DNA from 3 places in the Vibrio sp. AK197 genome. Region 3 is predicted to be linked to each of the others. Evidence: predicted binding sites of a transcription regulator. Region 3 holds the regulator's gene; each other region holds the start of a gene.
What was found. Region 3 encodes MetJ, which represses methionine synthesis genes. Its sites were predicted from a motif close to TTAGACNTNTANANGTCTAA; they were not measured.

Region 1 (5,828 bases), 1.3 Mb from region 3:
CAATCATTCATGCACTCCCCTATTAAGAGTTTGATCAGTGCTTTTGTTGTTGCGGTGAGTTGGTTTGTCATCGCTTTAATCGGTATTGGCGTATTAATTCAAGATCGCGCCGATCGTAAGCGCCGCCTTACCGAACGTAAACAGCGGCAATCAGAGAACAAAGATCGGTTAACTCAACTGCTTAGCCGGGCGGCATTTAGCCGCAAACTACAAACTGCAGTAACACGGCAGCGTCGCTATCAACACGCTTTGTGCTTTCTGGTGATCGACATAGATCACTTCGCCATTTTTAATCAAAAACTGGGGCGTCAAACCGGAAATGAACTGCGAAAACGCATCGCGAAAACTCTTAAGACAAACTGCCGAGAAACCGACATTTTATGTCGTTACGGCAGCGAAGAATTCGCACTACTTATTGAAGTAAAGACACCAAATGGTGCATTAGTGTTAGCAGAAAAGCTTCGAGCTGCTATTGAAGCGCTTCAAATCGAAGGCGTCACCGAGGCCTACGGCGCCGTTACTGTCTCGATTGGCTGCGCCACACTGAGCAATGCCATCAGTGCGGAGACAGCACTGTCAAATGCAGAGAAAGCCATGCACAACGCGAAGTGTTCAGGCCGAAACCAAGTGGTCGCTTATGATGCCTATTGTTAAACTTTCGACAGCGCGTTGCCACCGATGAGCGATGGCTGACCCGACGTAAGCCATAACCATATTCAAACGCTAATAGGCTTTTGAGTTGGTAACGTTGAGCGCCGCTGGCGAAACGCCAACCAACCGTTGAGCGCCAAACACAGTACAGCCAACCAAATAGGAATAAACGTTAGCCAATCCCCATCGCTAAACGACTCGCCCAGCATCAATGCTACCCAAAACAGCAACACAGGCTCTACGTAGCCGAGCATACCAAATAATGACATTGGCAAGCGGTGGCTGGCGGCCAAAAAACTCAGTAATGCAAAACTGCCTAATAGTCCTAAGCCAGCAATCGTGATCCAAGCATGCCAACCTAAGGTGTCATAATAGCTCCAATTCCAGTTCTTCTGACTGAGTACACCGAGCGCGATCGGCATCATAAACAGATGTTCCGCTAACATACCGTGCAGAGCATTCAGCCCGAGTTTGCGCTTAAGAACGAAATAAGGAGGATACCCCAACATAACCAACAGCGAGACCCAAGATAATCCGCCATTTAGCGTCAATTCTGCGGCTACGCCAATACAAGCCAACGCCAAGGCAATAATTTGCAGACGAGACAAGTTTTCCCCAAAGACGAACCGCCCCGTGATGACCATCGATAGCGGCATAAGAAAATAGCCCATCGCCAGCGCTTGACCCTGATGATTCATTGGCGCCCAACCAAATAACCAAACCTGCACCATCATTAATAAACTGCATGCTACGAGGATGATTAACTGGGTGCGATGGTCAAGAATCTGTTTGAGTTGTCGAATAAACACTCGTCCTTGTTTTAAGCACAAAAGCGACAAGGTTAAGATCACAAGCGTTCCGAGCGTACGCCATCCAGCCACCGCAAATCCATCTAAGGGAGGCAAAAATACACTGTAGTAACATAAGCTCGCAAATAACACAGAGGCGAGAAGACTAAATAGAACGCCAATAATCAACGGTAACTCCTTATCCGTTCATCCTCTAATTCCTAGGGGCTTCCCTAAGGGACTAGTACGAAAAGCATCGACATGCAATAACCAAACCGACTATTTATGTCGTTTTACAAAATCAATAAAGACCGAGATGAGTCACTACAAAAATCCAACAAAGGCCGCACTTTATACTAATTATCATTATTTCATTTCACTAAAAACGTGCAGCCTAACCTTTTTGGTGCTTAGCTTTGTGATTGAAACTGTAAAAAAGGGTTAGCTTTTACGCTAACCCTTTAACAATAAGTGTGATGACCATCATACCACTTAGTTTTTCATCGCCCATGCTCGAAACGATTTCCCTTTAAGCTTACCTTCGCTAAGAATACGCGCCGCCTGTTTCACAACGCGTCGCTGCACCGCAACATAAGACCAGATATCTTGAATTTGAATTTTGCCGACGTCACTGCCCGCAATTACTTTACCTGCAGTCAATGCTCCCAAAATATCACCAGGCCGCAGCTTGTGTTTCTTACCCCCTTCGATACGAATACACGCCATCTCAGCAACCAACGGCGCTGTATCGACACTGCCTTCATTCGGCAATGTACTCATCGATTGTGGACCGAAACGATCTTCAAGTAGAGCCAAACGCATGCCATCATTGTGCCCAACCAGACTGGCGGCAATGCCTTGTGAACCAGCGCGTCCCGTACGCCCAACACGATGAACATGCACTTCAGGTTCATGCGCCATATCGTAGTTAATCACAAGATCCAACGCATCAATATCCAAACCTCGCGCAGCCACGTCCGTCGCCACTAGGATAGAAATACTTTTTAATGCAAACTGTACCAAGGCTTGGTCACGCTGACGCTGGTCCAAATCACCGTGCAGCGCTTTGACGCTAAAGCCCTGGTGTTCTAACTCATCAGCAACATCTTGTGCTTCACGCTTGGTGTTACAAAAGATGACCGCACTTTGCGGGCGATGCTTTAGCAATAGCAATCGCGTTGCTTGGCGACGACTGTCTGCGTCGGTAACCGCATAGAAGCGCTGGGTAATACTGAGATTATCGTGCTTATCTTTAAGCTGGACGTTAACTGGCTCTTTCATCATTGCGCGCGCAAGCTCGGCAATGGGTTCCGGGAAAGTCGCGCTAAACAGTAGGCTTTGACGCTCAACAGGCATAAATTGACTGATTTGCTCAAGGTCACGACTGAAGCCCATTTCCAACATACGATCCGCTTCATCAAGCACAAGTTGGTTTAAATTATCGAGGTTTAAACGGCCTTTTTGTAAGTGATCGAGCACGCGCCCCGGTGTCCCAACGATAATATGCGCGCCGTGCTCCAAAGAACCAATTTGAGGCCCAACGGGTGTCCCACCACACAAAGTAAGAATTTTTATATTATGAATCCCACGCGCAAATCGGCGCAGTTCTTTTGCTACCTGATCCGCCAGTTCCCGTGTTGGACACAGAACCATTGATTGGACACGAAAGCGTTTCACATTAAGGTGATGCAACAATCCCAAACCAAACGCCGCAGTTTTACCTGACCCGGTTTTCGCCTGTGCTAAAACATCTTTACCTTGCAAAATAGCCGGTAAACTTGCCTCTTGGATCGGCGTCATAGAGGTAAACCCCAAATCCGTTAAGGTCGTCAATAATTCAGGTTTTAACGACAAAGAAGAAAATTCCGCGTTATTTGTGTTCAAAACAGTTCCATAGGTCAAAATGTGACCAGCAATCGATAAAGGAGCGCTATTGTAACAATATGTCAGCGGATAAAAAGGACTAAAACAGAATGGTGAACAAGTCACGCCTGAACGTCCCATGCCACTTAAAAACCGGGTTAAATTGACAAACGTCCAACACACTGAAAACATAGCGACTTTCAACCGAGTAGAAAACCAACCACCATTAAATAATGCAGTGAAGAGAAAGAGATGCTAGTAATATCCAATAATGTTCAGCTCGCAGACTGGGAGATCGAACTTTCAGCCATTCGCTCGATGGGAAGTGGTGGGCAAAATGTGAATAAGGTCGCGACGGCGATTCACCTGCGCTTTGACATTCGACGTTCCACGCTGCCTGATGTTTATAAACAGCGTTTACTGGCGCTGCAAGACAACCGTATTACCAAAGACGGAGTGGTTGTGATTAAAGCGCAATCGTTCCGAACTCAAGAACAAAACCGAGAAGATGCCCTCAACCGCCTCAAAGAGCTTATTTTAAGTGCCATGGTTGAAGTTAAAAGACGCAAGCCCACTAAGCCAAGCCGTAATTCGCAAATCAAGCGAGTCGAGCGTAAAAAGCGTACTGGAACCACCAAATCTCTGCGAGGAAAAGTGGATTACTAAAGCTTGCCATAAACGAAAAAGCGCCTTGGCACACAGTCCAAAGCGCTTTTTTTGTACGTGAATTCGTCTTAGAATGCCGCTTCAATCGTCCCTTTAAAGGTGTCATCAATATATTGACGTACCGCTTGCGATTGATAGATTTCAACAAACTTTTTGTAGGCGTCTTTGTCTTTATCTTCCTCACGAGCAGCGATCACCATGACCGCGAGTGGTGCGTCTTTTGGCTCTAAATAAATGCCTTGCTTTTTCGGATCAAGCCCAGCAGACATGACGTAGTTCATCGTAATTGCCGCAGCATCCACATCATCCAGTGTGCGGGGTAGTTGCGCAGCATCGATCTCAATGATTTCTAGGTTTTTCGGATTTTCCACCACATCATTCAGTGTCGCCTTAAAGCCCACATCATCACGCAGTTTAATAAGATTTGCCTCTTGCAGTAGCAATAGGCCGCGACCACCATTGGTTGGATCATTAGGAATAGCAATACGTGCTTCATCAGGAAGTGCATCTAACGCTTGGTGTTTGTTGGAATAAATCCCCATTCGCATCAGAATCGATTGCCCCATCGAGACCAAGTTCGACCCGTTATTGCTATTGTAGTTTTGCAAGAATGGCAAATGTTGATAGCTGTTCATATCAATACTGCCATCAGCGAGCGCTGCATTTGGCGTAATGAAATCAGAAAACTCAACCACTTCAACATTCAATCCTTGTTTTTGCGCCTCTTTAGCGGCAGCTTCGACCACTTGTGCGTGTGGCCCTACCGTTGCGCCAACTTTAATCGTTGCGTCATCTTGTTTTTCACCACATGCGGTCAAACCCATTGCAACCGCCAATGCGATCACTACCTTTAACGCTGCTTTTGCTTGCTTCATACATCCTCCATAACCACTTAAAATTAGACGTATAGACATCTAAAAATACATAGTAACCGTCACTGACATAGATGCAACTTCAATTTTGTTATCGGTTATAACCCACTTTAACGCGAAATAGGTGACCCTCTTTCGCATTGAACACTAATGGTGCGACAGTCGAATTTTATTGCTTTGACAAGCTCTAATTAAATTAAAAATATTTTTATTTAGCGAATAATTAGTAGATTTTTCTTAGTCTATGAATTGCATAACAAAAATTGCCCTAAGATAAAAAAGTTTATTTTTTAGCTTGTTTCTTCATTAAATCGAATGAACCAATTTTCTCACACTGCGTATTATTAATAAGTTGGTCAGTTGTAACGCTAACGAAAACAACAATTAGGATTACTCTGCAGCAGGAAATGATTATGAAAAATACTCTTACACGTACCCTCAAAATCGCGAGTCTTACCGCCCTACTTAGTGCCACGTCATCGCTCGCTTGGGCCGGGCACCATCTCAGTGTTAAAGGCATGGATCAAGACGTTTCTGGCGGTACCGTAAGCGCGAAAATGATTATGGCCGCGGACAACGGTTGGATGGTAGTTCACCGTACTGACAGTAATATGAAACCCGGGCCTGTGGTTGGCTACTCTCCTGTTAAAAAAGGCAATAACAGTGATGTCACCGCCATTCTTACCGAGCCGGTTAAATCCGGTGAGATGTTGATGTTAATGCTTCACGGCGAAGCCGGAGGAATGAAGACCGGCGTATTTGAATACACGCTTGGCGCCAAAGAAGATGGTCCAGTTCGCGAAGGTGGAAAGCTGGTTATGTCGGTCATTACCGCGAAATAACACTAAAACCTTAATCGAAAGGCGCCCAAAGTGGCGCCTTCTTCGGTTTCAAATGGCGTTCACCTCTTGGCAACATGCGAAGTAACGTAGTAAGTTGGACTTAACAACCTACGTGCCGATGTTAAGTTAAGGATGACTTATGACCG
Region 2 (5,828 bases), 1.5 Mb from region 3:
GAAATCTATATGCCTTGTGAGCCCGATTGGATCTGCTCAAGCTTTCTATGGTTATTCGCCGGGTTATTCATACTAGGCTTATTTGCCTTCATACGAATTATATTTTTAGAGTATCGCTCGATTCAACGTCGACATCGTGTTCGTCGTCGGCGACAAACTCATTATTCAAAGCGGCGTTAACCAAGAGCATCATCGCTGTGTAGTATTTATCGGCGCCATGATACGTAAGATATGTTTTGAGTTGCTGCTCGGCCTGCGAAATGCGTTGATGTTGAATCAGTAAAGCAATCCAGTGTTGCCAAGCGCGAATTTGCCTTGGGTCATGTTTCACGCTTTGCGCGAAGTAGGTCATGGCATTTGTGTCGTGATGTGCTTTTAATGCACAAAGCCCCATATTTTCATAACTGGTCGCAACGGATACGTAGTCACGCTGCTTGATCGCTTTTAACAACCAGCGCTGTGCGTGTTGATAATCCTTTTTGTGACATAAAAACGTACCATAGTTATTCATCACATCACCGTTATTTGGGTGATCCTTGAGCGTCTGCAAATAAAGGCTTTCTGCACGTTCTAACTCATTGACTTGGGTATAATAATGAGCAAGAGCTAACTGAGTATGTAGGTAGCGAGGAGCATGATTTTGGGCGACAAGTAAATTTTGCCAAGCTTTGGTGTGATCGCCTTGTTTTAAATAGGCAAGTCCTAGTGCGATACGCGCGTTTGCTTTGTTTTCTCGCTCTGCGTTTTCAGCGCTCGACACATTTGCGCAGCCAGTATTCAGCAGCATAGTCATGATAAATAGCGCAATGTGGCGCATAGACACTCCTCATTTCAAACCGCTTTATCTTAACTGGTGCTTAGCTGCTCACGATCAGCCAATATGTATGGTTGCGAGTCAACGTGACGGTATACTCTGCAAAATAAAAGGCCGCAGTTTGCGACCTTTGGAGTGACAACACAGTTTTATCTCAAACTTCTTAATCGTCTTTTGTGAAATTCGATTCGCTGAAATGATCGAGATCGTATGGCGTTTGCTGATAAACGCAGTAGTTAAGCCAGTTGGCAAATAGCAAATGCCCATGGCTACGCCAAGTCGCACTTGGTGGGTTATCCGGGTTGTCATTTTGGTAGTAATTGACCGGAATGTTTGGCTCCATGCCCTCACCAAGATCGCGAACATATTCGTTATGCAGTGTATTGGCATCATATTCTGGATGGCCTGTCACAAACACATTACGTTTATCTTTGGTTGCGGCTAGGTATACGCCAGCGACATCTGAGGTAGCAAGAATATCTAAGTCCGTATTCTCCGCCAGAAACTCAGGTGAGAAATCCGCGTAGCGCGAGTGTGGGGCTAAAAAAGTGTCGTCAAAGCCGCGCAAAATAGGATGAAATTGATGCTGGATTTGATGATGATATACACCAGATAACTTTTCTTTTAGTGTGCGTTTGGGCAAGTTATACAGGAGCTTTAAGCCTGCTTGAGCAGCCCAACAAACATACAGCGTCGAGGTGACGTGGTCTTTCGCCCAATTCATAATGGTTTTGAGATGATCCCAATAGAGGACGTCTTCAAATTGAACTAAGCCAAGCGGTGCTCCCGTAATGATCAAGCCGTCGAAATTGCGATGCTCGATAGTTTGAAACTGGCGGTAGAAGGTGTTGAGGTGCTCTTCGGGCGTATTTTTGCTTGGACGATCATCGATACGTAACAACTCGATATCCAGTTGAAGTGGCGAGTTCGACAATAAGCGTAAAAACTGCGTTTCCGTCTCAATTTTCTTTGGCATTAGATTCAAGATCAAAATCTTCAAAGGACGGATGCCCTGAGTCAAAGCGCGAGACTCTGACATCACAAAGATATTTTCTTGGCGCAGCACATCGGTGGCTGGCAATTGATCAGGAATTTTAATCGGCACAACTTGCTCCCTAAGTAGTCTAGACGTCTATACCTCCAAACTTAGCGTAAAGTTCAAAGGATGTCGATAGCTTATCGCGGTCTTTTTACGTTATTATGCACGCCCTTAAAGCAATATAAGTGCGCTATGAGATTAACGCTAACATTGATTCGCGGCTTGCCGGGCTCGGGTAAAAGTACATTAGCTCGCTCTATGGGTATCCCACACTATGAAGCGGATATGTACTTTATTGATAACCAAGGGTGTTATCATTTTCGCCCAGATAAGCTTGAGCAAGCACATCATTGGTGCCGACAGCAAACTCAGCAAAGCCTGGCGCGTGGAGAAAGTGTCGTCGTCGCTAATACGTTTGTGCGTCGCTGGGAAATCGCACCCTATGCCAAACTCGCTAAGCGTTTCGGTGCACAATTAGATGTTATCGAATGCCATGAACAGTACCCCAATATTCATGGCGTTAGTGACAAAACCATTCAATCAATGAAAAAACGGTGGCAATCATGGCCAAACGCTCGCCAGTCATAGAAATGACGTCATATGGTATTTACACCCAATGGGACTCGAATTCAAAACATCTTCCGAAAATTCAAGATTTTACGACCGATGTGACGGCTGATATCGACATCGAGTTTGGTTTTGTGGTGAACATAAAAAAAGCCAAGGGTGTTGTGATTGAATACTGTATTGAACATCCCGGTATTTTGAGCAAGCGCGGGGAGTTACTGGAACCATTTACCGGTGAGATTCATGTTGGAAGTAACGATTGGGATTTCTATCTTGGTGATACCATCTGGGAACCGATTGAGGATAAACTTGGAAAGTGGCGCATGTCGTTGACCATGAACGGACGCGTGATTGCAGAAAAAGTCTTCCACGTTTGCGCGTGCGACGAAAGCCAATTTTGGAAACGCCGCGGGTTTTAGCCAACATGGCTGCCTAGGCGGGATTCGGCTCTACGCTTAACAAGTGTTTTAACGTTGAAATATCAATGGGATGGCTAAACAGATACCCTTGTAACAGTGGGACGTTTACCTGTTTCAAATACTCAGCTTGCAGGCTTTGTTCAACACCTTCAGCGATGATTTTTACTCCTAAACGGTGGCCCAAATCGACAATGGTATTGAGAACCGGCGTGTTGACGGTGTCTAGGCCAATGCTATCAATAAAGCATTTATCAATTTTCAAATAATCAAACTGGGTTTGTTGAATCACGGAGAGTGAGGTATGCCCAGTCCCAAAATCATCAATGGCTATTGCTACGCCATGATTTCGCAACACTTTAAGGGTTTCTCTGCCCGTATGGTCGAGTACTTGACGCTCTGTAATCTCAACCGTTAAGGTAAAGCCTAAGGCTTCAAAAGCGTTGGCGTACTCAACCAATTTATCGATGTTATTTGGGTGGTGAAGATATTGTGGCGCGACATTGACCCCAAGGTGCAACGCAGGCTGCGCACTCAATGCTGTGCGGTCAATTTGTTTTAAGTTGTGTAAACTCTCTTCAAGTACAAGATCGGTAATTTTATTTACTAAGTTTTGCTGCTCGGCCAAAGGGACAAAAATATCCGGACGGACCAAGTTCATATCCGGGTGCTTCCATCTCACTAAGGCTTCGATTCCTTCAATCTCATTGTTGTCACTGTTCACGATGGGTTGATACATGACAAACAACTCGCGGCGTTGAATACCTTTGCGTAAGTCATAAGCCAAACTGTGGCGTTGATGATAGCGATGGTTAGCGATGAGCAAAGCAAACGAAATCATCAGCGAAACGAGAATGCAAAAGAAGGCGGCGTATGAGGCGCGGCGAAATACATAGTTACTGTTGGCGTTGAGCAGCACCGAGTAGTTGTAGCGCTCAGAGTGTTCTAGTTGCGAAAATGTCGCCTCATGATATGGATTTTCCTTTGGAAAGGTTTTGTCACCCAGTTTAAAAGTGACGTAACTCACTTGATCGCTGGCGATTGGGCCTAGGCGGTCAATCAGATAGTTTTTGTCTACCAGGGCAAGTGCGCCAGTCCCTTTAGGGCTGTGGTCCATGACAACCAAGGTTCTTTGGTGTGGGTCGTCATTATTATCATAGAAAAATATGGATGACTGCGCTTGAGTTTGCTGGTCGAGAATAGGGCTGATATTGGAAATGACCATACCGCGTTTCGAGGAGCATACCGCCATATCATCGCTTAGTAAGATAAGTTCTCGTAGTGGGCTCGCATCTAACATGCTTTCTCGAATTGTCATGCAGTCGTCATTATTTTCAATCGCTTGCTGGTTTTCTTCATGCAATTGAGTAATAACGTCATCCATACGGTTTAGGTACGTCTGCGCTTTCGATTGAAGGTTATGAGTGACACTATCATAAGTTATGTATAGAGATGCAGGCATCACAATGACTAGAGGTATCAATAAAAAAGCCAAAAGTGACTTGGTACCCGTGCCAAGCGATGCAAACAGAGATTGAGAAACCATTGTTTTCGCTCGTTGCCTATGTATACAAAACGGAACACATATTTGTGAGCGATAGATGTTAACGAAAACTGACGATAAATGAATGGATGTCAGAAGGTTATGACAAAAATTTAACCGCAATCAGTGCACAGAGCGAAATTGCCGCTTTAGTTGTAAATATGCCAATATTCCCCAAAAACTCACCAAAGTCCAAAGAATGATATAAGGTAATGCAATTTGTCTCCACTCTGAGCCCATTTGATTGAGGCGCAGTAATCCAGTGATCGCCGAGGTACTAGGGAAAAATTGGGAAGCGATCACGATAAAGTTAGGGATGGATTCAACTGGCCAAATAAATCCTGCGCTAAAAATTAATGGCATCGAACTCACTAATACAACCACCGTGACCAACTCACGCCTTGGTGTGAGTGCCCCCAACCAAATACCTATGAAGCTTGATGCGAGGAAAAATGGCAAAATGAAGGTAATAAGTTCGGAAATACTAGCCAGCCGATTAACGTCAAGCGCTGCAAAGCGTGACCCAAAATAAAACATCGCCAGCACATAATAAATACACACGAAGACGAAGCTGCGAACTGCCATCAACTTGATGGGAGAGGTGTTTCGCCAGTAACCATCATTATTTCGTTGTGTGCCCACCATCAGCCCGGTCGCCATCACTAAAGTCTGCTGCAAAATCAGAACAAAAACCGCAGGAACAACATAGTCTAAGTACCCCATTTGTGGGTTAAAGGTTGGCTTTAAGTTTAGGGTTGTTGGGGCGTACTGCTGACGGGCCCTTTCAAGCGGGACTCCATCATTCAGTAGGCGAGTGACTTTAGCCTGAGCCGCTAGTGTCCCGCCTGCTTTGGCTAATCCTTCAACCACGGTTCCATAGACTAAAAAGTACGACGCATCACCAGCATAAGATAGGGTTGGGCTACTCCCTAACATCAAGTGTTTATAAAAGTCTTTGGGAATAACAAGTAAGCCACTGATCTCCCCATCTAAGAATGATTGTTTTGCACGCGCAATCGAGTGCATTCGTTTGATAACCTGCACTTGTGGCGTGGCATCAACCATACGCTCAAGATGATAGCTCGTCGCGGTTTGATCCAGATTGACGATCGCTATTTTTTGTTGTTGAGGTGTTTGCTGCTGATAGGGCAGAGGATAGAGCAAAGAGTAAAACACAACACCGCCGAACACGGTTAATACCACGACAGGGTTTGCAAATATCGCTTTGAATTCCAGCTTAATTAATGTCCAGAAGCTCATCGTGCTTTTTCCTGCTTAGTCCGTTGCCAAGTAATCAGCAGTGATATCAATAATAACGGGAGGCTATACCCCAGCATGGGAATCAACTTGTGCAATGTCGATATTAAATCTGCGCCATAACTGCTTTGCGCGACCTGCACCTGAATATAATGACTGACGGGTAACAAGCTTCGCCAAAATTGAGCAAGT
Region 3 (5,828 bases):
GTCAATGTGCCCAGCGTGCGTATATCCCATGTGTTTTCTCCTGTGGTGACCAGCCACATCCATCAACTAAAAATTATTTTTACGTTTAGACGTCTATATGTCCAAAGAATGTAATGAATAGCTTTTAATGTCAACTGTCTCATTATGAATTTTTCTCAAGTTAATAATGAGGGTTTCTCAATCATTCGCTGTATCAAGCGTTCTGGTGGCTATTTAAGCATATCGGGGTTTGAGCAAGTTGCGAAACTGTGAGGTGAAACAGCGGTGCGGATGGGGAAGAAGGGAAGTGAACACAACAAAGCCGCCACTTACATTATGCAAGTGGCGGCCTTTAATCACAGCATGCTGGCCAGAAGGTTCAAGTCTGATTGAATCGCGCCAGCGGTGACTTCACGCCCTGCTCCTGGGCCGCGAATCACCAGCGGGTTGTCTTTGTACCACTTACTCTCAATCGCGAAGATATTATCGCAAGGCAGTAAGTTGGCGAGCGCATGTTCTTTATTCAAGGCTTCGACACACACGCTAGCTTGACCATTTTTCTCAAGGCGAGCCACGTAGCGCAGCACTTTCTCTTCCCGCTGCGCTTTCTCTAAGCGTTCCGCTAAACGTTCGCTCAGAAGGTTGCCGTTATCTAGGAAGTCGTCCAGTGTCATCTCGCGTAGTTCTGCAGGGACTAAAGACTCGACTTTAACCTGTTCGGGTTCAAGCTGAAGCCCTGATTCACGGGCCAAAATCACTAATTTACGCATGACATCTGAGCCATCTAGGTCGCTACGAGGGTCCGGCTCGGTCAAGCCTTGCTGCCAAGCAAGATCCACCAGTTCGATAAACGGGACGCTGCCATCATATTGCTGGAAAAGCCATGACAGAGTACCGGAGAAAATACCGGATAGGGCGACGATTTCATCGCCGCTTTCGCGCAAGTCGCGAACGGTATGATTAATCGGTAACCCAGCACCAACGGTTGCGTTATATAACCAATGACGGTTGATTTTAAAGAACGCGTCTTGCACTTGATGATAATAATCACCCGATGCAGAGCCCGCGACTTTATTCGCCGAGATTAGGTGCATGCCTTGCTCTGCGATTTCTAGATAGCGCGCAGCAAGTTCTTTGCTGGCGGTGACATCCAGCACCACGGCATCATCAAAACTTTGAATTGCCCCAATGCGTTGGATCCACTCGTTATCTTGGTAGGAGATTGCTTCATCGGCGAATCGAGCATCGACGGTATTGGGATCGATCCCTTGTTCATCAAACCAATACGTCTGGCTATCGACCACTGCAATTAGCTCGAAACTCATGCCGTGACGTTTTTCGATTTCCGGTTTTTGTTCAGCAAATAATTTAAGCCAACTGGTTCCGATATTGCCTTTACCACACAATACGATGGCCACGCGCTTTTGCGCTTGAAATAGCTGAGTATGAATGCCTTCAACCAGACTTTGAGTTTCCGTTGAGCGCAGTACCGCCACCAAACTGAGCGCAGAGTCGGTCTCAGAAATAAATTCGACCGGGGCGTTTTTCAGTTGTTGATAGAAACCATAACAGTGATTTGGGTTTTTGGTGACTCCGGCCCCCACCGCGGCGACTAAACAATACCCTTCTTTAAGTTTGAGATCGGCTTCGGTTGCCATGTCTTGAAGAAAGCTCAGCGCGCCCGTGGCGATTTCCGCCGTGTATGCCAACTGAAGAACATGTTGGTCACTTTGTACTTCATAGGCTAAGGGTTGGAGCTGGGCTCGCTTCAAGGTCTCTAACACATTGGTTTGCAAGCGCTTAAAATCGTGACCTGAGGCGAAACTGAGCTCAATCAGTAGGACATCGTCCAGTGAGGTAATGATCTTTGCACCGCGACCCGAGGCGAGGACACGTTCAATACGAGTTGAGCCAGACTCCGGTTGATAGCTGCAGCGTAGGTGAAGATCCATCGCACTTTGCGCCACGGGCTGCAAGGTTCGGCTGTGTAATACTGGTGCGGCTAGCCTTGCTAATTCACTGGCTTCATCAAGGCGGATCAATGGCAATAAACACGCCTCAGAGACGATTCTTGGGTCAGCACTGAATACGCCAGCAACGTCACTCCAAATCGTGACTTGGCTGACTTGAGCCAATGCGCCAATTATGGTTGCCGAGTAATCTGAACCGTTGCGTCCAAGAAGTACCGTATGCCCTTGATCGTTTTGCGCCATGAAACCTGTTACCACGATGCGATGCCCAGAATGCTGCGCCAAAATCGCTTGTAATAGAGGGTATGAAGCACCTTGGTCAATTTCGGGTTGAGTGCCCGTTTGTGCCCGTAAGAAAGCCCGTGAGTCTTGAGAGACACTGTTCAGTTCAAGTTGTGTTAAAAGCGCAGCAAGCAAGCGCGCTGACCACGTTTCGCCATGACCGAGCACCGCCGCGCGCTGCTCTGCAGTAAGCGGCGCATTGAGTTCACCCAATGTGGTAAATTCATCTTGCAGCGCTGAGAGTAGCGGTGTTTGTGCATCTTCTTCTAATAGTTCACAGACCAAATCGGTCTGAAACTGGCGCAGCGCTTGCAAAACTTCATGGGCCACTCGGCCATCTTTATGCAGGGCGTCAGTAAACTCAATTAAGCGGTTGGTGGTTTTGCCCGCCGCCGAGACCACAATCAAGTCATCGGCATTTGAGTACTGCTTTAAAATGTTGGCTACACGGCGGTAGCATTCGGGGTCTGCTAGGCTGCTGCCACCGAATTTATGTAGTTGTCGAGGGTGAGTCATCACCACCTCTCCTTAAACGAGATTGAAAGCTTGGTCGAGATCGGCAATTAAGTCTTGTGCATCTTCAAGGCCAACTGAAAGTCGAAGCAGTTGATGTGAGACGCCAGCTTCCGCTAAAGCGGCTTCGCCCATAGCACGATGAGTCATGGTCGCCGGATGGCAAATCAGGCTTTCGACGCCACCAAGGGACTCGGCAAGTGAAAACAGTTTTAAGCCGGTTACAAAGGTTTGGAGCTGCTCATAACTGCCAGCAAACTCAAAGCTGAGCATCGAGCCAAATCCTGATTGCTGTTTTTTAGCGATCTCATGGCCTGGATGTTCAGGCAAGCTTGGATGAAAAATAGCGCCAACCAAAGGTTGGGTTTTGAGGTAATCAAGAATGCTCAATGAGCTCTCTTCATGCACACGCATTCTTGCGCCCAAGGTACGAATTCCGCGCAGTGTTAGGTAGCTATCAAATGGCGTGCCGGTTGCGCCAATGCAATTACCCCACCAAGCGAGTTGCTCAGCGTGCTCTTGCTGTTTAGCAATGACTACCCCACCAATCACATCAGAGTGACCATTAATAAATTTAGTGGTGGAGTGAATAACAAAGTCCGCACCGAGTTCTAAAGGCTTTTGGTACACCGGTGTCAAAAAGGTGTTGTCGACAGCAACCAGAGCGCCGACTTGTTTGGCTTTTTGGCACGTTTTTTCGATATCGACCACGCGTACCAAAGGGTTAGACGGGGTTTCTAGCAAAATCAGTTTTGGTTTTTTCGCAATCGCCGCATCAAAGGCGGCTTGGTCGGATTGGTCAACAAATTCGACCTTGAAATCACCTTTTTGTGAGCGGGTATTAAACAAGCGGTAAGTGCCGCCATAACAGTCATGGGGAGCAATAATCAGGTCATCAGGGCCAATAAAGGCTGATACCCATAAGTTCAGAGCAGAGGTGCCACAGTTGGTGACAACGGCTCCCTGACCGGATTCCAATTCGTAAAGCGCTTGTTCTAATAGCCCGCGGTTTGGGTTTCCTGAGCGCGTATAGTCATACTTAGGCACATCACCAAACGCAGGGAAACCATAGTTGGTTGATAGATAAATCGGTGGCACAACCGCGTGATGTTGTGTGTCAGATTCAATCCCAGTTCTTACCGCTATTGTGGCAGGTTTGTGAGTACTCATAAGATTTCCTTGCGAAGAGAATGACTTGTTAATTGGAATGCGCTATATATGGGGAGTGAATCGGTTATAGAGTGAACAAACTGCTCAAAAAACATCGATCCATTCATTTCCATTCCATACCCCGCCACTTTACTTTGCTAAAAATGAGACGTCAACACTTCTAGACGTCTATATGTCTTTGCTTATAGACTTAAAAGCCGCTAAAATTGTGGGTCTAAAACTAATTCCTAAACTTTTACGAAGGTGCGCAATGGCAGACTGGAATGGGGAATACATAAGCCCATATGCTGAACATGGCAAAAAGAGTGAGCAAGTAAAAAAAATTACCGTATCTATTCCATTGAAAGTATTGAAAGTTTTGACTGATGAGCGTACTCGTCGTCAAATCAACAACCTGCGTCATGCCACCAATAGTGAGCTGTTGTGTGAGGCGTTTCTGCATGCGTATACCGGGCAACCCCTGCCAACGGATGAAGATTTGCGCAAAGATCGCCCAGACGATATTCCTGCTGAAGTGAAAAGACTGATGACAGAAATGGGTATTGAGTTTGAATCTTACAATGATGAGTAAGTCTGCTGTAAGAAATAGTGCTACTTAGATTCCACTTTTCCAAATTGATAGCGCTGTGTTTACACAAAAAAAGGTTGGCATTTGCCAACCTTTTTTCTATCAAGAACCACATCTAAAGAGCCTCAATGCGCGCTTTGGGTTTTCACCGCTTTGCACTCGATTCAGGCCTCTCATGATGCTTAGTCTTGCATATAGTTTTCTGGCATATCGATACGCGCCACACCCGATTCAACCGCCGCTTCAGCAACGGCACGGGCCACTCGAGGGAGCAATCGCTTATCCATTGGTTTGGGAATAATGTATTCAGGACCAAACTGCAGTGATTCCACACCTGCGGCGTTAAGTACCTCGGCAGGAACGTCTTCTTTGGCGAGTTGGCGTATGGCTTCAACCGCCGCCAATTTCATTTGATCATTAATTTCGCTAGCACGCACATCCAGTGCGCCACGGAAAATAAATGGGAAACACAGAACGTTATTGACCTGGTTTGGGTAGTCACTGCGTCCGGTTCCCATAATCAAATCATTACGCACTTCGTGAGCAATCGATGGTTTGATTTCAGGATCAGGGTTAGAACACGCAAAGACCACTGGCTTATCTGCCATCAATTTTAGCGCGTCAGCAGAAAGAAGGTTTGGACCAGAAACACCAAGGAAAAGATCGGCGCCTTCAATCACATCTTCTAAGGTACGTTTATCGGTGTTGTTGGCAAACAACTGCTTGTATTCGTTAAGATCATCACGGCGAGTATGGATGACGCCTTTGCGGTCAAGCATGTAGATTTTTTCACGCATTGCGCCGCATTTAATTAGCAGTTCCATACAGGCGACTGCGGCCGCGCCAGCGCCTAGACACACGATGGTTGACTCTTCAAGTTTCTTACCCTGTAGCTCAATCGCATTAAGCATACCTGCGGCGGTGACGATGGCGGTACCATGTTGATCATCGTGAAAAACGGGCACATCACAACGTTCAATGAGGCGTTTTTCGATTTCAAAGCAGTCAGGGGCCTTGATATCTTCAAGGTTAATGCCGCCAAAGGTGTCCGCAATATTTGCAACGGTATCAACGAATTCGTCAATGGTGCGATGTTTTACTTCAATATCAATGGAATCCAACCCTGCGAATCGCTTGAATAACAGCGCTTTCCCTTCCATCACTGGTTTTGATGCCAGCGGTCCTAAATTCCCTAGACCTAAAATAGCGGTACCGTTTGAAATCACCGCTACCATGTTGCCCTTTGCTGTATAGCGATACACCGTGTCTGGATTTTGTGCGATTTCACGAACCGGTTCGGCAACGCCTGGGCTATATGCGAGAGCAAGATCAAGGGCTGAGTCAGC

Region 1: M1D72_RS12590 (MetQ/NlpA family ABC transporter substrate-binding protein) is a predicted target of MetJ. The motif match lies at 4,867-4,886, and genes of this name have one in related genera.
Region 2: metA (homoserine O-succinyltransferase MetA) is a predicted target of MetJ. The motif match lies at 1,939-1,958, and genes of this name have one in related genera.

Annotation. Positions count from the first base shown of each region.
Region 1 is NZ_CP096430.1:1,145,793-1,151,620, reverse strand. Features, by position in the region: gene M1D72_RS12610 (GGDEF domain-containing protein) at 1-654, shown strand, start outside; gene rarD (EamA family transporter RarD) at 717-1,628, opposite strand; gene dbpA (ATP-dependent RNA helicase DbpA) at 1,932-3,323, opposite strand; gene arfB (alternative ribosome rescue aminoacyl-tRNA hydrolase ArfB) at 3,555-3,968, shown strand; gene M1D72_RS12590 (MetQ/NlpA family ABC transporter substrate-binding protein) at 4,037-4,843, opposite strand; gene M1D72_RS12585 (DUF7282 domain-containing protein) at 5,254-5,682, shown strand; gene M1D72_RS12580 (amidohydrolase) at 5,822-5,828, shown strand, end outside.
Region 2 is NZ_CP096430.1:1,499,606-1,505,433, forward strand. Features, by position in the region: gene pilW (type IV pilus biogenesis/stability protein PilW) at 98-817, opposite strand; gene metA (homoserine O-succinyltransferase MetA) at 978-1,919, opposite strand; gene M1D72_RS14215 (AAA family ATPase) at 2,046-2,441, shown strand; gene M1D72_RS14220 (DUF3859 domain-containing protein) at 2,417-2,839, shown strand; gene M1D72_RS14225 (EAL domain-containing protein) at 2,853-4,382, opposite strand; gene M1D72_RS14230 (ABC transporter permease) at 4,503-5,639, opposite strand; gene M1D72_RS14235 (ABC transporter permease) at 5,636-5,828, opposite strand, start outside.
Region 3 is NZ_CP096430.1:2,953,290-2,959,117, reverse strand. Features, by position in the region: gene metF (methylenetetrahydrofolate reductase) at 1-30, opposite strand, end outside; gene M1D72_RS20835 (bifunctional aspartate kinase/homoserine dehydrogenase II) at 336-2,747, opposite strand; gene M1D72_RS20830 (O-succinylhomoserine (thiol)-lyase) at 2,760-3,914, opposite strand; gene metJ (met regulon transcriptional regulator MetJ) at 4,165-4,485, shown strand; gene M1D72_RS20820 (malic enzyme-like NAD(P)-binding protein) at 4,665-5,828, opposite strand, start outside.